DNA from 2 places in the Paraburkholderia sp. GAS206C genome. Region 2 is predicted to be linked to the other one. Evidence: predicted binding sites of a transcription regulator. Region 2 holds the regulator's gene; the other holds the start of a gene.
The links. Region 2 encodes FliA, which starts transcription of late flagellar genes. Its sites were predicted from a motif close to CTAAAGTTTNNNNNNNNNNNGCCGNTA; they were not measured.
Positions count from the first base shown of each region.

Region 1: the regulator FliA is predicted to act here: its motif matches at 2,398-2,424, upstream of P3T20_RS24610 (DUF4088 family protein).

Region 1 covers NZ_JBNDKR010000009.1:8,573-23,162, forward strand. Annotated here, with positions in the region: gene P3T20_RS24605 (ATP-dependent helicase) at 1-1,431, shown strand, start outside; gene P3T20_RS24610 (DUF4088 family protein) at 1,464-2,240, opposite strand; gene P3T20_RS24615 (AzlD domain-containing protein) at 2,517-2,840, opposite strand; gene P3T20_RS24620 (AzlC family ABC transporter permease) at 2,837-3,517, opposite strand; gene P3T20_RS24625 (AraC family transcriptional regulator) at 3,685-4,512, opposite strand; gene P3T20_RS24630 (CreA family protein) at 4,575-5,054, opposite strand; tRNA gene P3T20_RS24635 (tRNA-Asn) at 5,264-5,339, opposite strand; tRNA gene P3T20_RS24640 (tRNA-Asn) at 5,399-5,474, opposite strand; gene fdxA (ferredoxin FdxA) at 5,644-5,967, opposite strand; gene pncB (nicotinate phosphoribosyltransferase) at 6,228-7,424, shown strand; gene P3T20_RS24655 (LutC/YkgG family protein) at 7,577-8,236, shown strand; gene P3T20_RS24660 (sodium:proton antiporter) at 8,233-9,657, shown strand; gene P3T20_RS24665 (2-hydroxyacid dehydrogenase) at 9,733-10,722, shown strand; gene P3T20_RS24670 (DNA recombination protein RmuC) at 10,722-12,200, shown strand; gene P3T20_RS24675 (N-acetyltransferase family protein) at 12,214-12,714, opposite strand; gene P3T20_RS24680 (hypothetical protein) at 12,714-12,989, opposite strand; gene moeA (molybdopterin molybdotransferase MoeA) at 13,052-14,359, opposite strand; gene mobA (molybdenum cofactor guanylyltransferase MobA) at 14,464-14,590, opposite strand, start outside.
Region 2 covers NZ_JBNDKR010000007.1:420,490-435,079, forward strand. Annotated here, with positions in the region: gene P3T20_RS21615 (DUF3443 domain-containing protein) at 1-696, shown strand, start outside; gene flhB (flagellar biosynthesis protein FlhB) at 948-2,156, shown strand; gene flhA (flagellar biosynthesis protein FlhA) at 2,153-4,255, shown strand; gene flhF (flagellar biosynthesis protein FlhF) at 4,460-6,391, shown strand; gene P3T20_RS21635 (MinD/ParA family ATP-binding protein) at 6,384-7,253, shown strand; gene P3T20_RS21640 (RNA polymerase sigma factor FliA) at 7,282-8,016, shown strand; gene P3T20_RS21645 (flagella synthesis protein FlgN) at 8,267-8,710, opposite strand; gene flgM (flagellar biosynthesis anti-sigma factor FlgM) at 8,785-9,141, opposite strand; gene flgA (flagellar basal body P-ring formation chaperone FlgA) at 9,307-10,872, opposite strand; gene flgB (flagellar basal body rod protein FlgB) at 11,093-11,590, shown strand; gene flgC (flagellar basal body rod protein FlgC) at 11,700-12,125, shown strand; gene P3T20_RS21670 (flagellar hook assembly protein FlgD) at 12,137-12,859, shown strand; gene P3T20_RS21675 (flagellar hook protein FlgE) at 12,909-14,408, shown strand; gene flgF (flagellar basal-body rod protein FlgF) at 14,429-14,590, shown strand, end outside.

The sequences.
Region 1 (14,590 bases), on a different contig from region 2:
CTGATGGCCGAGCAACCGGCGATCGCCGCTGACCTTGCGGGCCGCTTCGATCACGTGCTGGTAGACGAGTATCAGGACACCAATCGCCTGCAGGCGTCTATCCTCCTCGCGTTGAAGCCCGACGGCCGCGGCCTGACCGTGGTGGGCGACGACGCCCAATCGATCTACTCGTTTCGCGGCGCGACGGTGCGCAACATCCTCGATTTTCCGGGCCACTTCGATCCGCCCGCGAGACAGGTCACGCTCGAGCGTAACTACCGCTCGACGCAGCCGATTCTGGCGGCGTCGAACGCGGTGATCGAGCTCGCCAGCGAGCGCTTCACCAAAAATCTGTGGACGGACAAGGCATCCGCCCAGCGCCCGCACCTCGTCAGCGTGGCGGACGAGGCCGATCAGGCGCGTTACGTGGTCGAACAGGTGCTCGAGGCGCGCGAAGCCGGCATGAAGCTGAAGGCGCAAGCGGTGCTGTTTCGCGCCGCTCATCACAGCGCCGCGCTGGAGATCGAACTGACCCGGCGCAACATTCCGTTTGTGAAATTCGGCGGCCTCAAGTTTCTCGACTCGGTGCACGTGAAAGACGTGCTGGCCGTGCTGCGCTGGGCGGAAAATCCGCGTGACCGGGTGGCGGGGTTTCGCGTCACGCAGCTCTTGCCTGGTGTCGGGCCGGCGACGGCGGCGCGTGTGCTGGATGCGGTGACTGAAATTGCCCCTGGCGCTACGGCGAGCGCATTAGCGTCCTTCGCCCCACCGGCTCGCACACTGGAAGACTGGCAGCCATTCGTCGCGCTCATGTCGAGCGTATGCGGCCCGGGCTCGTCGTGGCCGGCCGAGTTCGAACGGGTGCGGCGCTGGTACGAACCTCACCTTGAGCGCAATCACGAAGACGCGGCCGTCCGTCATGCGGATCTGCTGCAAATGGAGAGCATCGCCGCCACCTATGCCTCGCGCGAGCGTTTCCTGACGGAGTTGACGCTCGATCCGCCCGATGCCACCAGCGACGAATCCGGCGTGCCCATGCTCGACGAGGACTATCTGATCCTGTCGACCATCCATTCGGCAAAGGGGCAAGAGTGGCGCAATGTGTTCGTGCTGAACGGGGTCGACGGCTGCATTCCGTCGGATCTCGGCACGGGCAGCGAGGCGGAGATCGACGAGGAGCGACGCCTGCTGTACGTGGCGATGACGCGTGCGAAGGAGGATCTTCACATCGTCGTGCCGCAACGCTTCTACGTGCATAACCAGACGCATCTGGGCGATCGGCACGTTTGGGCCTCGCGCACGCGTTTCATCCCGGCGCACCTGCTGCCGCTCTTCGACGCGCATGCCTGGCCGCGCGTGCCCGAGCCCGTTGCGCCGAGCGCGGCGGGACTGGCCGCGGCGGCGCAAGCGAAGCTCGAAATCGCGGCGAAGCTGAAAAAGATGTGGGACTGAGCGCGGGCGAGGTGTCTGTCACCCCGCTCCGTTTAACGTGACTGCTGCCGCGGCTGCTGTTGCTGTGGTTGCGGACGGGGCGGCGGCGTAAAGAAGGCGCGTAGCCACGCCGCGAGCCGCGAGAAAATGTCATACGGCTCTTCGACAAAGATTTCCGGCTTCAGCAGGCGCAGATATTCCATGATCTGCTGCGCTTCCTGTTTCTGGAACGAGCCGTGGGAAATGCCCAACCGCAACAGGCCGCGTAGTTCGCCAAGCTTTTCGCGCGCGGTGCTGCCAATGCTCGTCTCGCACGCCACCTTCGCCTCGTAGACCCGCTGCCGCAGCGACTCGACCAGCCGCCATGCCGGCGTTTGCATGGTCTCTTCGAGCGCCTGGATGTCCTGCGCCGCGCTCTTGATCTGCGCGGCGAGCGGATCCACCAGCGACGCATCGCCATCCGATTCCTTGACGATCGCCGCTGCCCAGTCGTGACACTGCTTGGCCAGTTCCTCCGGGGTCCATTCGGAGCGCGAGGCGAAGCCAAACCCGAACTCTGATGCCTGCTGCATCAGGATCGCGACGACATCCGGGAATTCCTTGTCCAGCGTGCGTTTAGCCCATGCGTACTGACCGCCCTGCAACATCCGCTTCACCGCGTGTTCGGTGAGCGGCACCATGTTGTCGAGCAGTTTGGCGCGCAGAAAATCCTCAAACGACGGCGTGGCGAACTGCGGGTCGAGCTTGAGCGAGACGCGCAGAAACGCGTCAAAGTCCTTGCGCAGGTTTGCGACGGTTTCGTCTTTGAGTGAAAGGGTGATTTGACCCATGTCGTATCCCGTTTGGTCCTCCCGCGTTGCACCGCAAAAGTGCCGCCTTCTGCGAACTGCCCCCGTGACAGGGCGACGTCGATGCTCGACGCGGTTGATCTTGCTTGTTGCCGCATAACCAGCGGGAGAACTTCCCGGCGAGCGGACCTCGACTGCATAACGGCGGAATGGGGTAAAACTTGAGGGGCAGAGCTTGGGGCTGGTGCGTGCGGGCCGTCGGATGCAGCGCTGGTTGCGGCGCTGCACAAGGCTGGCGTTGCAACCAGGGGGGCCGCTCTACTTGAGGACGACGCCTTGCCAGACAAAAAAGACCGTGAGTCCGACCGCAATGGTGAGCAATGGCCGGCGGGTCAGCGCACTGACGGCCACGGCGGCGAGAGCCCCGACGAGTTGCGGATTGCGCCACGTGAGTTCGGCGTCGCCGCCGTGGGGCGAGACGGTCATGGGCACGATGATGGCGGTAAGCACCGTCACCGGCACGAAACCGAGGGCGGTCCGCACGAGCGGCGGGAACACCAGCCGCTCGCCGAGCACGAAAACGGTCGCGCGGATCGTCCACGTGATGAGCGCCATGCCGAGAATCAGGAGGGCGTAGTTCATTGTGCCGCCTCCGCCTCCGCCTCTGCCGTGCGCCGCTGGCTGCCGGGCAACGACAGCAGCACGCCGACCACGACTCCGGCGAACACCGCACCGAGCAGGCCCAGCTTATAGGGCCACGCCTGCCAGAAGAACGCCAGCGCGCCCGCGGTGACGGCCGCGGCGAAATAACGTAGCGCGACGAGTTGGGGCACGACGATCGCGATGAAAGTGGCGGCCATGGCGAAATCGAGCCCGAGCGACTGCAGACCTGGGAACGCCGCGCCGAACAGAAGGCCGGCGAGCGTCCAGATCTGCCAGTTGAGATACATGGCGAGACCCGCGCCGAGGAAGTAGTACGGGCTGATCGAGCCCGGCGGATGGTGCCTGTAGTGCGCCCAGGCGACTGCGAAGACTTCGTCGGTGAGCACGCCGCCCAGCGCGAGGCGCCAGCGCAGCGGCAGGTTCGAGACATAGGGCGCGAGCGTGGCGCTGTATAGGACGTGCCGCAGGTTCACGACCAGGGTGGTAGCCAGCACCACCGCGAAGCTCGTATGGCCTGCGATCAGGCCCAGCGCAATAAATTGCGCCGAGCCGGCGAAAACGACGAGCGACATCAGTTGCCCGTGCCACAGGTGCAGCGGGCCGGATGTGACGAGGGTGCCGAAGATCATGCCGAACGGCGCGGCGCCGACCATCATCGGGATGATGTCGCGCGCGCCGGCGGTGAATTCAGTGCGTCTGGTATGGGTCAATCTTGCCTCCTTGGTCTGCGGAGGATAGCCGCGGCGGGGTGGGGAGGGCTTGTACGTTCTTGCTATGGTGGTTTGCTGCGGTGCTGTGACCGCTGCTTTTGCGTGACTTGCGCTTAGCTAGCCTGCCAGCGCCCGGGCGGCACCCCAAACACGCGCCGGAAATGCCGGGTGAAGTGGCTCTGATCGGTGAACCCGCTGGCCGCGGCTACCTCGGTGACAGAGGCTCCCGCGCGCAGCGGCGCCAGTGCGCGTTGCAGCCGAACCTGGTTGCGCCACGCGTGCGGCGGCAGGCCGGTGCTCTGGGCGAACAGACGCGCAGCGTGGAACGGCGACAGGCCGACGGCGCTTGCCAGTTCGCCTAGCTGGAGTGGCGTGGCGAGATCGCCGGTAAGGCGCTCTTTCATGGTCGCGACGCGGGTGTCATCGACGGCGAGCCGTGCTGGCTTTGTCTGCCCGCCGGAGTAGCGCACGAGCAGCATCGACAGGGCGTCGAGCATCGCGGCTTCGGCCGCGAGCGGATCGGCTTGCGCTTCGAGCAGACGGTGAGCGCGTGCGAGCCGTTGCGCGACTTCCACATCGCGGATCACGCCGGGCTCGAACCATGGCAATGGCTGGGGCTGACCGGCGACGTCGTCCGCGAGTTGCTGGATGAAATCCACCGGCGCGTACAGCACGCGGTAGCGCCAGCCTTCCTCCATCGCCCGCGCGCCCGTGTGCAGCTCACCGGGGTTGATGATCGGCACGCTGCCCGCCTCGGCGACGTAGTCCGCGCCCAGATACCGGTAGCATTCGGCGCCGGCGACGATCACCGGGATGGTGTACGCGTCGTGCCAGTGCGGCGAAAACTCGTGATCGTGGTATTCAGCCGTGAGCAGATCCGCGCCAGGCAAAAGCGGCGTGCGCCAGTAGCGGGCGGAATCGCGGAAACGGGTCACGGTCATGATGGAAATCCAGCTCGGCCTGCCAGTTTAGCGCGAGCAGGCTGTCACCGTACAAGCAGCTTTCACTTGAGCGGAATCGTAGTGCCGGCCGGCACTGCCACCGCGCTGACACTGTTCTTCGCGCTGCCGCTGGCGACACGATCGCTGTAGGTCAGATACACCAGCGAGTTGCGCTTCGCATCGACGATCCGCACCACGTGCAGCGTCTTGAAGATCAGCGACATGCTCACCGAAAACACATCGGACTGCTGCTTGACCGGACCGGTGAACTTGATGGCGCCCACCTGGCGACAGGCGATCGATGCTTCGGTGGGATCTTCCGCAATGCCGAGCGTGCCCTTGATGCCGCCGGTACGGGCTCGCGACACATAGCAGGTGATGCCTTGCACGATCGGGTCATCGTAGGCTTCGACCACCACCCGGTCAGAGCCGGTCACGTGGAAATTGGTGTTGACGCTGCCCACTTCCTCGCTGTGCGCGAGAGGGTTGAGCAGAGCCGTGACAGCGAAGGCGAGCGTAACGCGCAACAAGGGTGATTTCATTGGGATACCGGAGTGATCAGGAATGATGGCAAAGCGAAAGCACCATCGTATATCGGCAACCATGACGCGGGTGGATGCGTCTGGAAACCGCTGAAGGAGAGCGGAATGGGATGAACGCGAAGAGCGCAACGTTTATTGGGTGGCCAGTATTACCGCGACGCGCGCCGCCCAAAAACAAAAGGCCCGCAAATGCGGGCCTTCGAATCTTTTGGCTCCTCGACCTGGGCTCGAACCAGGGACCTACGGATTAACAGTCCGGCGCTCTACCGACTGAGCTATCGAGGAACAGCAGTACAACTTTTACATAAAAAAGCCCGTTTTGGTTAACGGGCCTTTGCAAATCTTGGCTCCCCGACCTGGGCTCGAACCAGGGACCTACGGATTAACAGTCCGGCGCTCTACCGACTGAGCTATCGGGGAACAACAAAAGCAGAGAAGCGAAATTGTAGGAGGTGCTCCGGAACCTGTCAAGACCCTTGGCCCATCTCGATTTCGTTCGAATAGGCGTGGCCGGGGAGGGTGATACAGGGACCGGCGCGCAGCAGCCGGGTGCGACCTTAAGGTCGTGAGCCGCCGCGCGTAGGGCTGCTTAGCGAGCGAGCAAAGTCAGCTTTTCCTTCACGTCCTTGAATTCGTCGGCTTCCGGCAGCGGGGCCTTCGTCTTCGTGATGCTCGGCCAGCCCTTGGCGAGATCGGCATTCAGCGCGATGAAGTCCTGCTGGTCGCCCGGCACGTCTTCTTCGGCGTAGATGGCGTTCACCGGACATTCGGCGACGCACACAGCACAGTCGATGCACTCATCGGGGTCGATCGCGAGGAAGTTGGGACCTTCGCGAAAGCAGTCCACCGGGCACACATCGACGCAGTCGGTATAGCGGCACTTGATGCAGCTTTCGGTCACAACGTGAGTCATTCAGGCAGCTCCTGCATGCGGTATCGGGGAGGCGAAACGCCAAAAGCGCTATTGTATCGTAACGTCAAGAGGCATATGCAGCACGGGCTCACCCGGTTTATACGTTTTCGTGATTAGTTTATGGCACTGCGTAAGGCTGCCTGCGCCATATGCCCGCGCGCATTCGGGTAACATGCGTCAGGTCGGCGCGCCGGGGCGTGCCGCAGGCGCATGGGCCCAGTCGGGCCTTCCGTTCTTCCTGCAGTCCGGTACGCACCATCATGATTATTACTTCGCTGCTCGATACTGACCTGTACAAGTTCACGATGATGCAGGTGGTTTTGCATCATTTCCCTGCCGCGAGCGTGGAATACCGCTTCCGCTGCAGGACGCCGAACGTCGACCTCGTGCCTTATATCGAGGAAATCCGCGGCGAAGTGCGCAAGCTGTGCGAATTGCGTTTCACCGACGACGAGCTCGACTACCTGCGGCGCATGCGCTTCATCAAGGGCGATTTCATCGAGTTCCTCGCGCTCTTCCATCTGAACGACAAGTACATTTCGATTACCCCTTCGCCGAAGGGCAATGGCGAGATCGACATCGAGATCAAGGGTCCATGGCTGCATACGATCCTGTTCGAGATTCCGGTGCTGGCAATCGTCAATGAGGTCTACTTCCGCAACACGCAGCGCGAGCCGGCCTACGGCGAAGGCCGTGAGCGACTCTCCGAAAAGATCAAGCTGCTCGGCGCACGCCCGGAATTCGCGGACTGCAAGATCGCCGACTACGGCACGCGCCGCCGCTTCTCGAAGCGCTGGCACGAAGAGGTGATCCTGACGCTGAAGGACGATCTGGGCGAGCAGTTCACCGGCACCAGCAACGTCTTTTACGCCATGAAGCATGGTCTCACGCCGCTCGGCACGATGGCCCACGAATACCTTCAGGCCTGCCAGGCGCTCGGCCCGCGGCTGCGCGATTCGCAGATCTACGGCTTCGAGATGTGGGCGAAGGAGTATCGCGGCGACCTGGGCATCGCGCTGTCCGACGTGTACGGCATGGAAGCGTTCCTGCGCGATTTCGACATGTACTTCTGCAAGCTGTTCGACGGCGCGCGTCACGATTCAGGCGACCCGTTCGAGTGGGGCGAGCGGCTTCTGAAGCACTACGAGGCGAATCGCTGCGATTCGCGCACGAAGATTCTCGTGTTCTCCGATGCGCTCGATATTCCGAAGGTCCTGCAACTGTACGAACGCTTCCGCGGACGCTGCAAGCTCGCGTTCGGCGTCGGCACCAACCTGACCAACGACCTCGGCTATAACCCGCTTCAGATCGTCATCAAGATGGTTCGCTGCAACGGTCAGCCGGTCGCCAAACTGTCCGATTCGCCGGGCAAGAATATGTGCGACGACAAGGCGTACCTCGCTTATCTGCGCCAGGTTTTCGGCATCAAACAGCCGGACGAGGAAGTCTCGCCGTAACGGCAGTGACTTCCTGTACGGGCGCCTGGTGCGCGCCCGCTTAGGCCATCTGGACGAGTGTCCGCGAGTGAGGTGGCCGGTATAATTCTCGCGATACCTGCCTGTCGCACGGCTATCGAAAGAAACGAGACACTCGCGAGGATTTGGCCCACATGGATACATCGATTGCCCGCCGCAACATCCTGGCGCGCGTCCGCGCAGCCCAGGGCCGCGAAGCCGAGCCGGCAGAATCCGAGCGCGAAGCCGCTACCGACTATCTCGCTCGGCATCCGCAAGGTCCGCGGCCAACTATGCCGGACGATCTGGTCGCGCGTTTTATCGAAGAGGCGCAGAAGCTGTCCACCACCGTTGAGAGCGTCGACGCCTTGAGCGATGTGCCGGCTGCGGTGCTTCGCTATCTCACGCAGCACGGCTTGCCGCTGCAGGCCATTGCCTGGCAAACGCTGCAAGACCTCAACTGGACCGAAGCAGGTCTCAGCATCGAATTTCGCAAACCGGAAGATGGCGATGTGGTCGGCATCACCGGCTGTTTCTGCGCGACAGCGGAGACCGGCACGCTGGTGCTGTTGTCGGGACCCGAAACCTATGCGTCCGCCGGTCTGCTTCCCGAAACGCACATCGCGATCGTGCCGGCCTCGCGCATCGTCGCCGGTCATGAAGACGCCTTCAACCTGATTCGCTCCGAACGGGGCGAACTGCCGCGCGCCGTCAACTTCGTATCGGGGCCGTCGCGTACCGGGGATATCGAGCAGACTATCGTGCTCGGGGCACACGGGCCGTATCGGGTGCACGTGATCGTCGTGCGTACATGAAGCGACATGCTGTGTGGACGAGCATCGTGCTCGCCGCCGTAATGGCGCTTGGGCCGCAAATCGCGTCGGCCGCGACGCTTGATGGCGCAACCCTGTCGGCATGGTGGGGCGCGCCATTTGCCGGTGTGCTGCTGTCGATTGCCGTGTTCCCGCTCATCGCGCCGACTTTCTGGCATCACCATTTCGGCAAGATCGCGGCAGGCTGGGCCATCCTGTTTCTGGTGCCGTTTGGTGTGATGTTCGGTGCCGGCGTAGCGCTCGGCTCGTTCGTTCACGCCATGCTCGAAGAGTACGTGCCCTTCATCGTGCTGTTGACTGCGCTCTATACGGTGGCGGGCGGCATCTGCGTGCGCGGGAATCTGCACGGCTCGCCACGCATGAATACGGCGATCATCGCGCTCGGTACGGCACTCGCCAGCATCATGGGCACGACCGGCGCGGCAATGCTGCTGATCCGGCCACTGCTGCGTGCCAACGATAATCGCAAGCACGTCGTGCATGTGGTGGTGTTCTTCATCTTCCTCGTTGCCAACGCGGGCGGCTCGCTGTCGCCGCTCGGCGACCCGCCGCTCTTTCTCGGTTTTCTCAACGGCGTGGGCTTTTTCTGGACCACCGTGCATCTGGCTTTGCCGATGCTGTTCGTGTGTGGCGTCCTGCTCGTGGTCTTCTACGCGCTCGATTCGTACTTTTACCATCGTCGTGAAGAAGAGCGTTCGCCGTTTCTCGATCCCACGCCCGATACGCCACCGCTCGGCATCGACGGCAAGATCAATTTCGTGCTGCTTGGCGTGGTCATTGCGCTCGTGCTGATGAGTGGCCTGTGGAAGCCGCGTATCGAGTTCGACGTTTTTGGCACGCACGTCGCGCTGCAAAACGCGCTGCGCGATGTGGCGCTGATCGGCGTCACGCTGCTCTCGCTGGCGGTGACCCCGCGCGCGGCGCGCGAGGGCAATGCCTTCAACTGGGCACCAATCGAAGAGGTCGCGAAACTGTTCGCCGGCATCTTCGTGACGATCGCGCCGGTCATCACGATTCTGCGCGCGGGTGAGGCAGGCGCGTTCGCGGGTATCGTGCATCTGGTCAACGACGCGTCGGGCCAGCCGCGCGACGCGATGTACTTCTGGGCGACGGGTTTGCTGTCGTCGTTTCTTGACAACGCGCCTACCTATCTGGTGTTCTTCAACCTGGCCGGCGGCGACGCGCAAACGCTGATGACGAAGGGCGCCACCACGCTGGCCGCGATTTCCGCCGGCGCGGTATTCATGGGCGCGAACAGCTATATCGGCAATGCGCCGAACTTCATGGTGAAGGCGATTGCGGAGTCGCGCGGCGTGCGTATGCCGAGCTTTTTTGCTTACCTGGGCTGGTCCGTCGTTATTCTGGTGCCGTTGTTTCTCGTGACGGGCTGGCTGTTCTTTTAGCTTTTTAGAGCCATTGATGACGGTTGACTGCAGCACGGCCGCAGACGGTCCCGCTGCGCTATTCGGAGAATTGCAATGCAGAAGATCCTGGTTGCCCGTCCGATTTTTCCGGACGTGATCGAACGCCTCAAACAGTATTTCGAGGTGGACTGGAACAACGGCGAAGTCTTGCCTGCCGACGAACTGACGCAACGGCTTGCCGATAAGGACGGCGCACTGACGGCCGGCGACCCGATCGACGCAGCCGTGCTGGCGGCAGCACCGCGGCTGCGAGTGGTGTCGAATATGGCAGTCGGCTACAACAACTTCGATATGGCCGCGTTCAACGCGGCGAACGTACTCGGCACCAATACGCCGGACGTCCTGAACGAGTCCACTGCCGATTTCGGCTGGGCGCTGATGATGGCGACGGCACGCCGGATCGCCGAGTCCGAGCACTGGCTACGCGCCGGAAAGTGGCAGAAGTGGGCGTACGACGGCTTTCTCGGTACCGACCTGTACGGTTCGACGCTCGGTGTGATCGGCATGGGCCGCATTGGCCAGGCACTGGCGCGTCGCGCCCGCGGCTTCAACATGCAGGTGATCTATCACAACCGCTCGCGGGTCGCGCCTGCTATCGAAGCCGATCTGAATGCGGAGTATGTGTCGAAGGCAGACCTGTTGCGGCGGGCCGATCACGTCGTCCTGGTGCTGCCCTATACGAAGGAAAACCATCACACGATCGGCGCAGCGGAGCTCGCGCAGATGAAGCCGACCGCGACGCTGACCAACATCGCGCGCGGAGGCATCGTCGACGACGCCGCGCTCGCCGAGGCGCTGCGTGCGAAGCGGATCGCAGCGGCCGGTCTCGATGTTTACGAAGGCGAGCCGAATCTAAACCCGGCGCTGTTGACCGTGCCGAATGTCGTGCTGACGCCGCATATCGCAAGCGCGACTGAAGCGACCCGCCGTGCCATGGCCAATCTCGCGGCCGACAACCTGATTGCCGGGTTGGGCGAAGGTCCGAATGCAGGGCATCCGCCGAGCGCGATCAATCCGGATGTTCTCGGCAAGGCGCGTTCATGATGACGTTGTTGTTGCCCGCGGCGGTCGTGGTATTGGCGGTCGCTTTGGTGATCGCCTTGCTCGTATTGATGCGTGCTGGCCGTCAGAGTGATCTGCAGGCGCAGCTCGACCAGTTAGGCGATCACATTGGCTCGGCAGCGCAGGAGCAGTCGCGCGCGTCCGAGCGGATCGAGCGCGAGTTGCGCAGCGAGATCAAGGAGACCGCCCGCGTCTCGCGAACCGAACTGAACGGCGGCTTCTCGCAATTTCAGCAGACGCTTGCCGCGCAGTTCACGAGTATGACGACGCTGCAGAACGGCAAGATCGACGGCTTCGCGCAGCAACTCGTCAGACTCACGGAAACCAACGCGCAGCAACTCGAAGCGGTCAGGCTGAGCTTGCAGCAGCAGGCGCAGCAGGCGCGCGACGAGCAGGGTGCCACGCTTAAGCGTTTCGGTGAGACGCTGACATTGCAGCTCGGGCAACTGACGGAATCGAACGATCGCCGTTTTGCCGAAATCCGCACGACGATCGAACAACGTCTGAAGGACATCGAGACAAACAACGCGACCAAGCTCGAAGAAATGCGCCGTACGGTCGACGAGAAGCTGCACGCCACACTCGAGCAGCGTCTGGGCGAATCGTTCAAGCAGGTCTCGGACCGGCTCGAGCAGGTGCATCGCGGGCTGGGGGAAATGCAGACGCTTGCCGCAGGCGTTGGCGATCTGAAGAAGGTGCTGACCAACGTCAAGACGCGTGGCACATGGGGCGAAGTGCAGCTCGAGGCGCTGCTCGAACAATTGCTGACCGCGGATCAATACGCGAAGAACGTCGCAACGGTGCCGAAAAGCGCCGACCGGGTCGAATTCGCGATCAAGTTGCCGGGCCGGCAAGACCCGGAAGGTGTAGCGGTGCCGGTATGGCTGCCGATAGATGCGAAATTCCCGCGCGAGGACTACGAGCGGTTGATCGAAGCTCAGGAGCGAGCCGACCCGGTGGCGGTCGAAGAAGCGTCGCGGGCGCTGGAAGGGCGTATTCGTGCCGAGGCCCGCGCGATCTCTGAGAAGTATGTCGCGCCGCCGCACACCACCGATTTCGCCTTGCTGTTCCTGCCGACCGAAGGGCTCTACGCGGAAGTTCTACGCCGGCCGGGCCTCACCGACACGTTGCAGCGTGACTACCGGGTGACGATAGCCGGACCGACCACGCTCACCGCGTTGCTCAACAGTCTGCAGATGGGCTTCCGCACGCTGGCCATCGAGAAGCGTTCGAGCGAAGTCTGGCAGGTGCTCGGCGCGGTGAAGACGGAATTCGGCAAGTTCGGCGACGTGCTGGCGAAGACGAAGTCGCAGCTCGAAACGGTGACGCGTTCGATCGAAGCTGCGGAAACGCGTACACGCATGATGAACCGCAAGCTGCGCGACGTCGAAGCGTTACCAGGAGAGCAGGCGAGCGGCTTATTGGGAGATGCGCTGCTTGGGGCAGATGCGGAAGAATAGGGCGGATCTGGATTTACCCAGCCTTTGCCGCCTTTACTCCGGCCAATTCCTCAAGGGCATCACCCGTGATGCGCACGACGCGCCAATCCGGCAACACGGTCGCGCCCATCTTCTCGTAGAAACTGATGGCCGGCTGATTCCAGTCGAGCACCGTCCATTCGAACCGGCCGCATTGCCGTTCGACGGCCAATGCCGCCAGTTCGCGCAGCATCCGCGTGCCCAGCCCAGTGCCGCGCTGCGACGGCTGCACATACAGGTCTTCCAGGTAGAGTCCACGCCGGCCGAGGAAGGTCGAGAAATTATGGAAGAACAGCGCATATGCGACGATGCGGCCGTCTTCTTCCTGCGCGACCATGGCTTCGGCCGAGGGCCGCGCGCCGAACAGCGCGTCATGCACGCCTGCTTCGGTGGCGACGAACAGATGGGTGAGCTTCTCGAACTCAGCCAGTTCGAACATCAACGAAAAAATGGCGCTCACGTCGGCGCTCGTCGCGGCACGAATGGTGGCGGCCATTAAGCTTCCTCTTGAACGTCGCTCAACTGGATTTCGATGCCGCCAAACCGCGACGCGACCCAGTTATACGCATGACAGGCGATCCACAACAGCACGAAACCAAGAATCGCGTTCAGCAGCAGCGCGCTGAACACGGTGCTCAGCTCGACCGAACCGTAGCGGATAAACGCAACCAGTACCCCAAGCAGCACGATGGGCACACTGAAGGTCAGATACACCAGGATCAGCGCCTTGGCGGTCTGTCCCGGCGCGATGAACGAGATCTGTTTTCTCATGTAAGTCAAACCCGTTGGTCGTTGTGAGGGTAAGGGTTGAGGGTGAGCGGCAGCCGGGCGTGTCAGATCAGCCCGTCGAACAGCATGATATCGACGCTTTCGCCAGCCGTGATGTCAGAGCGTTCGTGCTCGAGCACGATAAAGCAATTGGCTTCGCTCATGGAACTAAGGACCCCCGAGCTTTGCGAGGGAGTCGGCGTGACCTGCCATTGGCCGCGCGCATCGCGTGTCGCTACGCCGCGCTGGAATTCGGTGCGGCCTGCACGCTTGCGGATGAGCTCGCGACTCGTGGCTTGCAGAAGCGCCGCCGGTTGTGGCGTGGCGCCGGACATGACCACCAATGCTTCGCGCACGATCTGATAGAACGTCACCATCACGGCGACCGGATTGCCCGGCAGGCCGAAGAATAACGCGGGCAGGCCGAGGCCGGGTCGTTCGCCTGACCAGACGCGGCCGAACGCGAGCGGGCGCCCTGGACGCATGGCGAGACTCCAGAACGCCACGTCCCCGAAGGTCTGCAATAACTGCTGGGTGAAGTCCGCCTCGCCGACGGAGACGCCACCCGAGGTCAGGACCACGTCGGCGCTGGCTGCGGCGCTGCGTAGCGCGGCCTCGAGCGCGGCGGGCTCATCCCGTACGACACCGAGGTCGAGGGGGTCGATGTTCATCCGCCGCAGCATGGCAAACAGCGTGTGACGATTGCTGTCGTAGACGCAGCCGGGATCGAGCGGCTCGCCGAGCGAACGCAGTTCGTCGCCGGTAGAAAAAAATGCGGCCCGCAGACGCCTGCGCACCGGCACTTCGGCGATACCAAGCGAAGCGATCAACCCGAGGTCCGACGCGCGCAAGATCCGGCCGGCTCGCAGCGCTACGCTGCCGCGCGGCAGGTCTTCGCCGGCGAGGCGCCGGTTGGCGCCACTGCGCACGGCGCTGGCGGCAAAGCGGATCGTCTCGCCGCTGCGTGTGACGAGTTCTTGCGGCACGACCGTATCGCAATCCGCCGGCATCGAGGCGCCCGTCATGACCCGCACGCACTCCGTTACCGCAACCGCGCCGCCAAATGGGTGGCCAGCCAGCGCCTTGCCGGCGAGCGTCAGTTCAACGCTGTTCGCCTCGCTGTTTGCCTGACCGGCGAGCACGGCGCTGCGGAAGGCGTAGCCGTCCATTGCCGAGTTGTCGTGCGCGGGTACGTCGCTGGGCGACACGATGTCTGCGGCCAGCACGCGGTCGAGCGCATCGTGCAGCGGCACGTGTTCGACTGCAGTGACGGGTGTGGCCCACTGCCGCACGATCGCCTGCGCGGCCGTGACCGGCAGCGCCTGAGGATCGTACTGCGCGACGCAGCTGGAAAATTCGTTAAGCGTGGTCATGAATGGAGAGGCGTCGCGGCCGGATGCGGTCGGCTGGATTGGGTGAGCGCCGTGCGTCCGGAGCAGAACATCGGCTGCAACCTCGTTGACGTCTGAACGACGTCTCAATGGCGTTCAAGGTCGGCCAGTTCTTGTAAAGAGTTGATATTGTAAAACGCGCGCTCATCCGGAAAGGCGACTTCCACCGTCTTGTGGCGCGCGTACCACGCGCGGACCTTACGTTCACCCGCT
Region 2 (14,590 bases):
GGCATTCTTGGCATTGGCAACGCACCTTACGATTGCGGCGCGACCTGCGCGAGTTCGACGACCTTTGCCCAGTTCAGCAACTATTACGCGTGTACGACCTCAAGCTCGAGCTGCACGACCGCTCAGGTGCCGACGGGCGACCAGGTGGCGAACCCGGTCGCACACTTCCCCACCGACAACAACGGCGTGATTGTCGAGATGGCGCCCGTTTCGAACAACGGAGCCGGATCAGCCACCGGTACGCTGGTGTTCGGCATCGGCACGCAGTCGAACAACGCGCTCGCGGCGGCGAAGACCTTCACGACCGATGCCTTCGGTGACCTTAACAACAGCACGTTCAACGGCAGCACGTTGTCGGCCTTCTTCGATTCCGGCTCGAACGCTTACTTCTTCACCGACAGCACCCTGGCGTTGTGCGGCAGCAATTTCAGCGGCTTCTACTGCCCTTCGACGGCGCAGACGCGCACGGTCACCGTGGTTGGCCTGAACGGCGTCTCCGCTGCGGCTAACGTCGGGATCCTGAGCGCGTCGACGTTGTTCAGCAACGGCAACAACTACGCCTTCAACGATCTCGCTGGCCAGATCGGCACCTCGGGTAGCTTCGACATCGGCCTGCCGTTCTTCTACGGCCGTTATATGTACTTCGGCATCGACCAGACTGCGAGCGGCGGCCAGGCACCTTACGTCGGCTACTGATCCAGGGTCCACCGCGACCCGTTCCGCCCGTTCCACGCCTCCCGGCCCCGGAACGGGCGGCCCTCGGCGGCAGCGCGCCCGGCTCCTCGCCCGGCCCCTCCCGGTCCCGCCCGTAGCGGCCCCCCGCGCCGCTCCATCTCCCGAAATACCCCCGTTTCCCCGTCCTTATCCGCCGATCATGGCTTGAGTTCTGCAGGAATAATCGCTCTCACTGGAATTGGGCATGGTGCCTCGACCGTCTGGAGAGCTGCGTGGCAGGGGAAAGCGACCTCGAAAAAACAGAAGACGCCACCCCCCGGCGCCTGGAGAAGGCACGGGAGGAAGGGCAGATCGTTCGTTCGCGGGAACTGGTCTCGTTTGCCTTGCTGTCGGCCGGTTTCTATGGCGTCTGGGCGTTGTCGGGGAGCATCGGCGATCACCTCGGATCGATGCTGCGCGGCGCGCTCATGTTCAACCACGACAGCGTCTTCGAAACCCGGCGCATGCTGATCGGCGCAAGCGTCGACGGCATGCAGGCGCTCCGCGCGCTGGTGCCGATCCTCGCCCTGACCGGCGGCGCCGCGTTGCTCTCGCCGCTCGCGCTGGGCGGCTGGCACGTCTCCTCAGGGGCGCTCCAACCCAAATTCAGCCGGCTCGATCCGATGGCCGGCCTTGGCCGGATCTTTTCCATCAACGGGCCGATCCAGCTCGGCATGTCGCTCGCCAAGACCATCGTCGTGGGCGGGGTGGGGGGCGTCTCGGTCTGGAACCGCCGCGAGGAGATCCTCGCGCTCGCGACCCAGCCGCTCACCGTGGCGCTCGCCAATGCGGCGCACCTGATCGCCGTGTGCTGCGGCATGACGGTCGCCGGCATGTTCCTCGTGGCAGCGCTCGATGTCCCGTATCAGATCTGGAATTACCACAAGAAACTCCGGATGACGAAGGAAGAAGTGAAGCGCGAACACCGCGAAAACGAAGGCGATCCGCAACTCAAGGCCCGCATCCGGGCGCAGCAGCGCGCAGCCGCGCGGCGCCGGATGATGTCCAAGATACCGACGGCCGACGTGGTCGTGACCAACCCGACGCACTTCGCGGTCGCGCTGCAGTACAGCGACGGCGAGATGCGCGCGCCGCGCGTCGTCGCCAAAGGGGTGAACCTCGTCGCCGCGCGGATTCGCCAGCTTGCTGTGGAGAACAACGTGCCGCTGCTCGAAGCCCCGCCACTGGCGCGGGCGCTGTATCACAACGTCGACCTCGACCGCGAAATTCCGGGCCAGTTGTATGGCGCGGTCGCGGAAGTGCTCGCATGGGTCTATCAATTGCGCCGCTTCAAGACCGAAGGCGGCGTGGTGCCGGTTGCCCCGACCGAACTCGAAGTTCCCGCCGATCTGGACCAGGGTCCGGTATCCGACGAAGAGGCGGATCGGGAAGCCGCCGAAGCGCTTAACGAAGACGACAAGGCATCTGGAGCCTCCGCATGAACGCACGCGCCGGTTTCCTGTCCCGACGGCCGGACTCGCTGAGCAACACCAACCTGCGGGCACTCGCAGGGCCGGTGCTGATCTGCATGATCCTCGGCATGATGATCCTGCCGTTGCCGCCGTTCCTGCTGGATCTGCTGTTCACCTTCAACATCGCGCTGTCCGTGATGGTGCTGCTGGTGAGCATGTACACGATGAAGCCGCTCGACTTCGCCGCATTCCCGAGCGTGCTGCTGTTCTCGACGCTGCTGCGCCTCTCGCTGAACGTGGCCTCCACCCGGGTCGTGCTGCTCGAAGGCCACACCGGCCCGGCTGCCGCTGGACAGGTGATCGAGTCGTTCGGCCAGTTCCTCGTCGGCGGCAACTTCGCGGTCGGGATCGTGGTGTTCATCATCCTGATGGTGATCAACTTCATGGTGATCACCAAGGGTGCGGGCCGGATCGCCGAAGTGTCCGCGCGCTTCACACTCGATGCGATGCCCGGCAAGCAGATGGCGATCGACGCCGACCTGAACGCCGGCATCATCAACGAAGACGCGGCGCGCCGCCGCCGCCTCGAAGTCGCGCAGGAAGCCGAGTTCTACGGCTCGATGGATGGCGCCAGCAAGTTCGTGCGCGGCGATGCGATCGCCGGCCTGCTGATCATGGTGATCAACATCATCGGCGGGCTGATCGTCGGCGTGGTCCAGCACAACATGGACTTCGCCGCCGCCGCCAAGAACTACACGCTGCTAACCATCGGTGACGGCCTCGTCGCGCAGATCCCGTCGCTGGTGATCTCGACCGCCGCCGGCGTGATCGTGTCGCGCGTGGCCACCAACGAAGACATCGGCACACAGCTGACCGGGCAGTTGTTCACGAACCCGCGCGTGCTGATCATCACGGGCTGCATTCTGGTGCTGATGGGCTTGATCCCGGGCATGCCGCACTTCGCCTTCCTGCTGCTGGGCGGTGGTTTGATCCAGCTTGGCCGGATGATGAAGAAGCGCGCGACGGAAGCGAAGAGCACCGCGGCCCTCGCCACAGTGGCGCCGGCGGCGCTCACGCCGACCGAAAACACCGAGGCAAGCTGGGACGACGTGACGATGATCGACACGCTCGGTCTCGAAGTCGGCTACCGGCTGATTCCGCTCGTCGACAAGAATTCGGACGGCGAACTGCTCAAGCGGATCAAGAGCATCCGCAAGAAGTTCGCGCAGGAAATCGGCTTCCTGCCGCCGGTGATCCACATCCGCGACAACCTGGAACTGCGCCCCAATGGTTACCGGATTGCGCTGAAGGGAGTCGAGGTCGGCGTCGGCGAGGCCTATCCGGGCCAGTGGCTGGCCATCAATCCGGGGCAGGTGAGCGCGGCGCTGCCGGGCACGCCGACTCAGGATCCGGCGTTCGGCCTGCCGGCCATCTGGATCGACACCAATCTGCGCGAGCAGGCCCAGGTGTACGGCTATACCGTGGTGGATTCGAGCACCGTGGTCGCGACGCACCTGAATCACCTAGTGGTCACGCACGCCTCCGAGCTGCTCGGCCGCCGCGAAATCCAGGCGCTGATCGAGCGGATGCAGAAGGACACGCCGTCGCTGGTCGACGATCTGATTCCGAAGGCGCTTTCGCTCACCACGCTGCAGAAGGTGCTGCAGAACCTGCTGGAAGAAGGTGTGCCGATCCGCGACCTGCGCACGATCCTCGAAGCGCTGTCCGAGCACACGCCGAAGGTTACCGACGCGCACGAGCTGACGGCAGCCGTGCGTCTGGCGCTGGGCCGCGCGATCACGCAACAGTGGTTCCCAGGCACCGGCGACATGCAGGTCATGGGCCTCGACTCAAACCTCGAACGGGTGCTCTCGCAGGCGCTTTCGACTGGGGCAAACCCTGGTCTCGAACCGGGTCTCGCACACACCCTGATGACCGAGACGCAACAGGCCATGACGCGCCAGCAGAACCTCGGGCTCGCGCCGGTGTTGCTGGTGCAGCATGCGTTGCGGCCGATGCTGGCGCGCTTCCTGCGCCGCAACCTGCCGCAGCTGAAGGTGCTGTCGTATGCGGAGGTGCCCGACACCCGCAACGTCAAGGTGGTGAATCTGATAGGCGGGAAAGGCTAACCCGCTCACGCTTCAGACCGGCGCCTCAGGCGCCGGTTTTCATTTGGGGACCCTTGCAGCGCGGCCCCGGCGTACTACCCATCACGCGAATTGCCTGCTTTTCCCTGTCTTTATCAAGCGATGGTCTCTCGACATCTTTCGCAATAATCGATCTCAATGGAAAGCGGTATGTCGCCGGTCCGTCAACCTCATCGGGGGTCCAGCTTGAACATTCGTAAATTTGTCGGTGCTACCAGTCGTGACGCGCTACGCCTCGTTCGTGAGGCGTTGGGCCCAGACGCGGTCGTGCTGTCGAACCGCACGATCGAAGACGGCACCGTCGAGATCGTGGCGCTCGCCGATAGCGAGCTCGCGGCAATCGCTCCGAAGGCGCGTAACGGCGCGAACAACGGCAGCAGCGCAAACAGCGCGGCCCCTGCGATGAGCCCGGCAGCACCGGCACCGCGCAGCACGCCGATGATGCAGTCCAATCCGTACGCGAGCGGCATGCCGGACGTGTTTTCGTCGGTGTTCGGCGCAAGCCCGGAAGCCGGCACGGAGAGCATGTCGGTCAGCAACGCGCCGGCACAGGCCGCTGCACCCGCACAGGCAGCCGTAACGGAAGAGCCGGCCACGGCCTCGCCGTACGCTTCGTCGGCTCAGGCCGCACCGCTCGCGCCGCAGGCTCAAGCCGCTCACGCGCCGCAAAGCACACCTTCGATGCAAGCCGCACCGCAGGCGCAGATGCCGCAGATGCCGCGCTCGGGCGACGACATCCGCGCCGACGTGCTGAAAGCCGCCGGCGTCCCGGCGCCGCAGTTTATGCCGTTCACGCCGGCCACCCCGCGCACGATGGCGGAAACGAATCCCTGGCTGATCGACCACGCCCGCAATATCGCCGGCAAGCAACAAGGCGCCTACAGCGCACGGCCTTCGTCGATGACACCGGCCGCCGCGATGGCCAAGGGCCTCGGCGCACCGGTCGACATCCAGGTCGGCACGCGTCAGCCGTCGAACCTCGCCGACACGCCCGACTGGGCCCGCGAAGCTGCACAACTCGCCGCGCGCCGCGCTAGCAGGAAGCCGAGCCCGGCCACTCCAGCGGACGACGCACGTGCCGCAGCCAGCACCACCGCCAGCGTCACCGAAGCGATCAAGGCTCGCATGGAGCAGGTCGTCAACGAAACGGTGATGAGCGAGCTCTCCTCGATGCGCGGCATGATGGAGGAACACTTCGCCGGTCTCCTGTGGGCCGACCGCCAGCGTCGCAGCCCGACGCGCGCCTCGCTCACCAAGCACCTGTTCGCCGCCGGTTTCTCCGCGCAACTGGTGCAGATGATGGTCGACAACCTGCCGCCCGAGATCGACAACATGGAAGGCGGGATGGACTGGGTGCGCAACGTGCTCGAGTCGAACCTGCCGATCATGGAAAACGAAGACGCGCTGATGGAGCGCGGCGGCGTGTTCGCCCTGATGGGCCCGACGGGTGTCGGCAAGACCACGACCACGGCCAAGCTTGCCGCGCGTTGCGTGATGCGCTTCGGCGCCAGCAAGGTGGCACTCCTGACGACCGACAGCTACCGGATCGGCGGTCACGAACAACTGCGCATTTTCGGCAAGATCCTCGGCGTTTCGGTTCACGCGGTTAAGGACGGCGCTGATCTGCAACTGGCGCTCGCCGAGCTGCGCAACAAGCACATCGTGCTGATCGACACGATCGGCATGAGCCAGCGCGACCGCCTCGTCTCCGACCAGATCGCCATGCTGTGCCGCGCCGGACAACCGGTGCAGCGCCTGCTGCTGCTGAACGCAACGTGCCATGGCGACACGCTCAACGAAGTCGTGCAGGCCTACCAGCGCGGGCCGGATCAACAGCCGCTCGCCGGCTGCATCCTCACCAAGCTCGACGAAGCGACCAACCTGGGCGGCGTACTCGACACGGTGATCCGCTACAAGTTGCCGGTGCATTACGTCTCGACCGGGCAGAAGGTGCCCGAGAACCTGTACGTCGCAACCAAGAAATTCCTGATCAAGAGCGCTTTCTGCATTCCGCGCGACAGTTCGCCGTTCGTGCCGCAGGACGACGATATTCCGGCCTTGCTTTCGGCGCTCTCAGCACGCTCGACGGCCGAACTGCACGAGGTCCGCTTTGGATAAGGTCGTCTCGGATCAGGCAGAAGGACTGCGGCGCCTGCTGGCCCGCAGCGGTTCAAGAGTGCTGGCGGTAACGGGCGGTTCGACCAGCGTTGGATGTACCACGACCGTCGTCAATCTGGCGGCGGCACTCGTGGAGCAGGGCAAGGATGTACTCGTGATCGACGAGTGCCTTGGCGATTACTCGGTGGGCGCCATGCTCGGCGGCGTACAGGGGGCGGCCAACTTCGCCGCCGTGGTACGCGGCGAGATATCGCTCGACGCCGCCGTAGCGCGTCATGCACTGGGCTTTTCAGTGCTGAGCGCCTCGCGCAGCAATCGCGAAGGCTACACGGCGGCGCAACTGAGTGTGGTGCTGGACGGTCCCGCGGACATCGTGCTGATCGATGCGCAACTCGACCGGCTCGGTCAGCTCTCTGCGCTGGCGATGCAGGCGCACGACCTGTTGATCGTCACGCGCGTCGCTGCGCAGGCGATTACCGATGCGTATGCCTGCATGAAGCGGCTGCATTACGCGCACGGCATCGGGCAGTTCAGGGTGCTGGTGAACCATGTGCATAGCGTCACCGACGCGCACACCGCTTTTGAAAACCTCGCGGGGGTGGCGGGGCGTTATCTGACTGTGTCGCTGGAAGGCGCGGGCTGTATCGCCGCCGACCCGCGCATGGCCCGGGCGCTCGAACTGTCGCGCTGCGTGGTCGACGCGTTTCCGTCGACCCCTGCTGCGCGGGATTATCGGCACCTCGCCGCCGAATTGCAGTACTGGCCAATGCGGCCAGCGATGTCGTCACGTCACCAATGGGTGGCGCCGGCGGCAGTAACAGCGGCGCAACACGCCGACCAACCGTCTGTGCAGCACGCCTGAAGGGCGGGGCGCGGACAAGGGGAGCACGATGTACAACGCTCAGGGAAAGATTTCCCAAGCCGAGGTTCTGACCAAATACGCACCGCTGGTGCGGCGGCTCGGCTTGCAGCTGGTAGCGAAGATGCCGGCGAGTGTCGATCTCGACGATCTGATTCAGGCCGGCATGATCGGCCTGCTCGATGCTGCGAGTCGCTACAAGGAAGACCAGGGCGCGCAGTTCGAAACGTATGCGAGCCAGCGGATCCGCGGCGCGATGCTCGACGAGTTGCGCAGCAACGACTGGCTGCCGCGCAGCCTGCGCCGCACCTCGCGTGAGGTGGAGACGGCCGTGCATCAGGTCGAACAGACACTCGGCCGTTCGGCGAGCGAGACGGAGATTGCCGGTCACCTCAAGATGCCGCTCGACGAGTATCAGGCGATGCTGCAGGACCTGCATGGCAGCCAGCTGATCTACTACGAAGACTTCGATCGCTCCGCCGACGACGAGCCGTTCCTCGACCGCTACTGCGTCGATCATTCGGACCCGCTCTCGGCACTGCTCGACGAAAGCCTGCGCTCGGCGCTGGTCGAAGCGATCGAGCGTCTGCCGGAACGCGAAAAGCTGTTGATGTCGCTCTACTACGAACGCGGCATGAATCTGCGCGAGATCGGTGCGGTGATGGAAGTTAGCGAATCGCGGGTTTGCCAGCTGCATAGCCAGGCGGTTGCACGGCTGCGCACGCGCCTGCGCGAGATGGCCTGGGCCAAGGCTGAAGCGGAGTAACACCACGGCGGCCGGCGGTTCACCGTCGTTGCCCACCGCTCATGATTCAAGCGCAATGAACGCCGTCCCGATGTATAGGGACGGCGCTTTTTTTTGCTGAGAGGAAAGCAGGAAAAGCGCGGCAAGCGCAGGTGGCGGACAGGCGCCAAACGGCAGGCTGCGCCGAGTTGGTCTGAAAACGGTCAGACCGACTCAGCGAGCATTCAGGACAGACTGGATTGGAGTTCGATGAGCGGGGGAGCGTCCGGAATTACAGGCCGCCGAACCCTGGCACTCGTCCATCCGGCCCATACAGCGAGGGCTTTTTCGGACGCACCTGCAGCACCTCGAGGGCGCGCTGGTTGTATTCCATGCGGGTGCGGATCAGCACACCGTTGGTCTTGTTGGAGCGGCGTGCGCGCTCTACCGATTGCTGCAGCAACGACCACTGCTCGGCGAGCTTCGGGTCGCGCCCGGCGGCTAGCTCGATGCCGTTCCAGCCGGCCGGCAGACCCATTTCGGCGAGCTGCGCGTCGCGGATCTTCTCGAGCGAGGCCAGCTTGCCGACCAGTTCGGTTTTCTTTTCGACAACCGGCCGCAACATCTCGGCCGGTTCCACCTGGGTTAGCGCTTTCTGCTCGATAGCCAGAACAGAAGCAAATTCTTCGATGGTCGAGTACTCATCGATCACAGTGGCAAGCAGCGCGTCTTTCATCACAAGTCGCTCTCACGGCGCCCGCACAAAGCGTGCGGGCCGGGTTTCAAGGTGACGCCTCGCGGCGTCCAACCTCAATTGCCGGTCGCCGGGGCTCTCGTTTGCAACAAACTGCGCGTCGTGTCGAGCACGCCGTCAGCAATCTTGCCCGGATCGATCGTCAGCGTGCCGTTCTTGATGGCCTGCTTGATCGATTCGACGTGAGCGGTGTCGATGTCTGCCGAACCCGATGCTGCCAGGCTGCGCAGGCTGGACGACAGGCCCGACAGGCTCACATTCGCGTCGCCACCCGAGCCGGTGGCGGCTTGCGCGGCGGCTGCCGCGCTTTGGGCGGTCGAAGCCGCCGGGGCCGAGCTGTCCTGCTGGGTACGCGTTGCCGCGCTGCCCGTCAGACTGTCCGGCATGCTATTGGTGGTGGAATCGATTTTCACGATTGGCTTCCTGAACTATTTGATTCTTTTAACGGCATTCAAGAAACCAAACTTTAGCTCAATCGATGTATCCGTTTGTAACGGCCCCACCGGCCGCCTTCTTCCCCCAAAACCCTTTGAACGCCACTGTCACGGGCGCCATTTTCAGGTTCAGATCCCGGGTATCTACATCTGGATCTGGACCGTCGAACTGTCCTTCACGATTCCCATCAGGATCTGCCCGGTTGAGGTTTTCACCCTGACTGGTTGCCCTGGCGTCGCATTGCTGAGCGCGCTGCCTTCCGACGAAATCGAGAAGCCCTCGCCCTGCGCCACCACCCGCACACTCTGTCCGGCCGTCACCTGGGCGGCGCTCTTCAGCATGTCCTGACGCAGCGGAAAGCCCATACTCACGCGCATCAACGTGACCGAACCGACTGCCTGTGACGGCACGGTGACGATCGACGCCGGCAGCATGGTCAGGTCGCCGTCGCGGGGAACCAGATCGGCGTCGGAAATCACCTCGCCAGGCATCATTGCCCGCGCGGCGACGTAGTAAGTCGCATGGATCGAGACTTTCGCCTGCAGCCAGACCGTCCATGGGTGGCCACTCGTGCAGCGCACCGCCACCGTCGTGCGGCCCCACAGGCGCGCGCCGGGCGGCATGAACGCCTGCAGCGTGTCGCAGGCGGCAAGCCCGCGCGGGAAAGCCTGGGCAACGCTCAGTTCGACCTGGCCCGGCAGGCCATTGGCCTGCTGTTTGAGAAAGTCCAGCGCGGCGGTGTGGATCAGCTGGCCGTCTTCCTGACCTTCGGGCACGGGCTGGCTGGCCTGAGCCGGCTGCGATGCCTGAATTGCGGCAGCAGTCTGGACCGGTTGAACCCTGGAGGCGGCCACCACCGGCTTGGGCGCCGGTTGCGGCGTCTGCGCTCGCTGCAGCGCCTGAACGGCCTGAGCCGCCTGAGCCTGTTGCAGCGCCTGAATTGCCTGCGCGCGCTGCGCGGCTTCCGCCAGCGCCTGCGCCTGATTCTTTACGGGGAGTGTCGTTTGAGCCGGCGCGGCAGCAACGTGAGGCGCCGGATTGCGGCCTGCCGCGCTCGCGCCCAGTTCGGGCGGCTCGCCGCGCGAAGCGAGGCTGTCGATTTCGACGCTGCTCGCAGCGGTCACGGCGGGTGCCACGGCCGGTACGCCGACAGGTGCGGCAGCCGGGGCGGCATTCACGGGCCGCAGTGCGGCGCCGTACGTCGCACGCGCCGGCATCGACGTGACGACCACCGGCACGACCTGGCTCGCGGCGAGCGCGGGATTCATATTGACGCGGGTAAGGCTGGCCGTATTCGCCGGGCTGGCTTGCTGGATGACCGTCGTGTTCGCCGGAACATTTGGCGCGCCGGACGCGGATGCCTCATCGGTACCCGGAATCACAATGGCACCGCTCGCGTTCGACAGCCTGGTAAAGCGATCGGTCGCTTGCGGCGTCGAAGACTGCGCAGGCGGTGCGAGCGTCGCCGCGAACTGCGGGTTGATCGTCCGCGGGCTGGCATTGCTGGAAGTCGCCATCGCGGTCATGCGCGCGAGATCGGCGGGGTTCTGTTCGCCCGGACCGGGAATCACGATCGGGCCGCTGGCCTCCTGGGCCAATGCCGCAGACGCACACCACGCACCCGCCACGGCACACACCAGCCAGGCGGCAGTGTGTCGTGCAACGATGCGGCGCCGCGGCGGCAGCACATCGAGAGTGGATCGGGCCATCGTGCATCTCCAGCGTGAGGCAAGGGTACGAGTTGCATTCTAGTGACGCGGCTCCTGGCGCAAACGTTGAATAGAGGCGACCTTCCCCGGTTATTCAGAAGATTGCCGCTTGCCTGCCCCGCCTAAGATGCATCTCATGCAAAAAGCCCTTTTGGGTCGCCGCAGATGTTGTGCTCCCTGATCGAGCGCCAGACGCGGGAACGTTATCCGGAGATTTTTCATGCTAGATAAACTCGATGCCGAATTCGCCTTTGGCCGTCAGGCGCTCGATGTCCGCTCTTACCGGCAGGAACTGCTGTCGTCGAACATTGCGAACGCCGACACGCCGAACTACAAGGCGCGTGACGTCGATTTCTCGTCGACGCTCGCGGGCGCTCTGAGAAAGACGGACGGCAGCAGCACCGGCACCGGCGCATCGAACAACTCGACGCTGGCGATGGCGCAACCTGCTGGCGTGACGAGCGGCATGACGATGGCCTCGACCGAACCGGGCCATATGGCCGGCAAGGCAAGCCTGATTGCGACCGGCGGTCCGAGCGACGACTACGGCCAATTGCAGTACCGCATTCCGACGCAACCCTCGCTCGACGGCAACACGGTGGACCTCGACGCGGAACGCGTGCAGTTCGCCGATAACTCGCTGCACTTCGAGTCGGCCATGACGGAAGTTTCGAATCAGATCAAATCGATGCTGTCGGTGATCACGTCGGGCTCCTGATGGAGTCCAGACGCGACGACCGGCGCACATGCTGGATGTAACCGCTAAAAACCACGCCCACGGGAAACAATCAAGCCGGAACCTGCCGGCAGGAGAGGTCGGAGAAGCTATGCCATCCCTGATGAATATTTTCAATGTCGCCGGTTCGGCCATGTCGGCCGAATCGCAGCGGCTCAACGTGACGGCGTCGAACCTGGCGAACGCCGACAGCACGACGGGTCCTGACGGCCAGCCGTACAAGGCCAAGCAGGTCGTGTTCGCGGTCAACCCGATCGGCGGCGCGCGCACCGCATCCGGCCAGCAGGTGGGCGGCGTGCAGGTGACCGGGGTGGTCGACGATCCGACGCCGATGAAGCAGACCTACGACCCGGGCAACCCCGCGGCCGACGCGAACGGCTACGTCACGATGCCGAACGTCGATCCGGTGGAAGAAATGGTCAACATGATCTCGGCGTCGCGCGCTTACCAGGCGAACGTCGAAACCTTGAACACAGCGAAGCAGTTGATGCTGAAAACACTCACGATCGGAACCTGAGGAGCGCCTCCTTGACTACTTCAACCACCATCGGCGGCAGCGGGACCCAGGTCTCGCAGACGCTGCTCGATACCATGAACGGCACTGGCTCGGCGAGCAGTGCGTCGAGCAGCAGCTCGAGCAGCTCGGCGACCTCGGGTGCGAATCTGCAAAGCACCTTCCTGCAGCTGCTGATTACGCAGATGCAGAACCAGGATCCGACCAATCCGATGGACAGCTCGCAGATGACCTCGCAGCTCGCGCAGATCGACACCGTGACGGGCATCAGCCAGTTGAACACGTCGCTCAGCTCGCTGGCGACGCAGCTCAACGCAGGCCAGACCTCGCAGGCTGCACTGCTGATCGGTTCCAGCGTGCTGGCCCCAGGCAATTCCATTTCGGTGACCTCCGGCAAGGCGACCGAATTCGGCGTGCAGCTGGCCTCGGCGGCGTCGGACATGAAGGTCAACGTCGTGAACTCGGCAGGCCAGATCGTCAACACGCTCGATCTGGGCGCGCAACCGGCCGGTACTGTGCCGGTGACGTGGACCCCGGTCGATTCGACGGGTGCCGCACTGCCGACGGGCACCTACACGATCACCGCCACCGGCACGATCAACGGTGCTGCAGGCGTGGGCACGACCCTGACCCCGGGTACCGTGGAAAGCGTCGTACAGGGTACCGGCGGCGCACCGAGTCTCGTGCTGTCGAATGGCAATACGGTCGCCCTGACTTCGGTCGCGGCAGTCCTCTAAGCAATCAGTTCAACCAAATTTAGACATTTCCCGGAACGGAGAATACGTCATGGGTTATCAGCAGGGTTTGAGCGGCCTCGGGGCTGCATCGAGCGATCTCGACGTGATCGGCAACAACATTGCCAACTCGGATACGATCGGCTTCAAGAGCGGTACGGCAGTGTTCGCCGATATGTATGCGAACTCGGTTGCCACGGCCGTGAACAACCAGATCGGTATCGGCACGCAGCTCGCCGAAGTGCAGCAGCAGTTCTCGCAAGGCACGATCAACACGACCGGCCAGGCACTGGATGTCGCCATCAACGGCAACGGCTTTTTCCAGATGTCGAATAACGGCTCGCTCACGTATTCGCGCAACGGCGTGTTCCAGCTCAGCAACACGGGCAATATCGTGAACGCTCAAGGACTCGAGCTGATGGGCTATGCCGCGAATTCCAGCGGCATCATCAACAGCGCGCAAACGGTGCCGCTGACCGTGCCGACTACCAACATCGCACCGACGCAGACCACCACCATCACGGCGCAGCTCAACCTGGACGCTCAGGATTCGCTGATGCTCGGCACGCCGGCTGTGAATGTGACCACGACCGGGACGCTGGCGAGCAGCGGTGCGACGATTACGACCGCTTCGGCTGGATCGAATAACGACGACTACACGATTACCTTTACGAGCCCGACGGCGTACACGGTAACCGACGCCGACAACGCCGCTAACGACAGCAGCGGAACCTACACGGCAGGCACCGCCATTACCCTGGGCAATGGCCAGACGGTCACGCTGACGGGTACGGCAGCAGCCGGCGACACGGTAGCGGTTACGCCGACCCCAACCACTTTCGACGCAAGCAACTCGTCGACCTACAACTACTCGACTTCGACCCAGGTGTACGACTCGCTGGGCGGCTCGCAGACGGTCAACATGTACTTCGCCAAGACCGGCTCCGGCGCATGGGACGTCTACGCAGGCGTCGCAGGCGGCACGGCAAGTCTGGTCGGCACGGCAAGTTTCAACACCTCCGGCGCGCTGACCGGCATCACGAGTGTCGCGTCTACGACCGCGTCGGACTCAATCGCCTTCACGATTCCGAACACCGACGGTTCCGGCACGCCGCAGGCGCTGACGCTGGATCTCGCCGGCACGACCCAGTACGGCAGCACCGACGGCGTCAACAACCTGCAGCAGAACGGTTTTGCCGCCGGCCAGCTGACGAGCTTCACGGTCGGCACGACCGGCATTCTCACCGGCAACTATTCGAACGGTCAGACCGCTTCGCTCGGTCAGGTCGTACTCGCCAACTTCAACGATCCGAACGGCCTTGTCGACCTCGGCAACAACGAGTACGCACAGACCGCCGCGTCGGGCGCAGCGCAGATCTCGACGCCGGGCAGCACCAACCACGGCACGCTGCAAGGCGGCGCGGTGGAAGATTCGAACGTGGACCTGACCAACGAACTGGTCAACCTGATCACGGCGCAACGCGACTATCAGGCGAACGCGCAGACGATCAAGACGCAGCAGACCGTTGACCAGACCCTGATCAACATGTAAGGGCAACAGGAGCCGAACGAATGACCGACCGTCTGATTTATACCGCGATGTCGGGCGCCACCCAGGCGCTCGAGCAGCAGGCCATTGTCGCGAACAATCTCGCGAACACGTCGACCACCGGGTTTCGCGCCCAGCTCGAGACGTTTCGCGCGGTACCGATGTCGTTCGGCGACGGCAGCTCA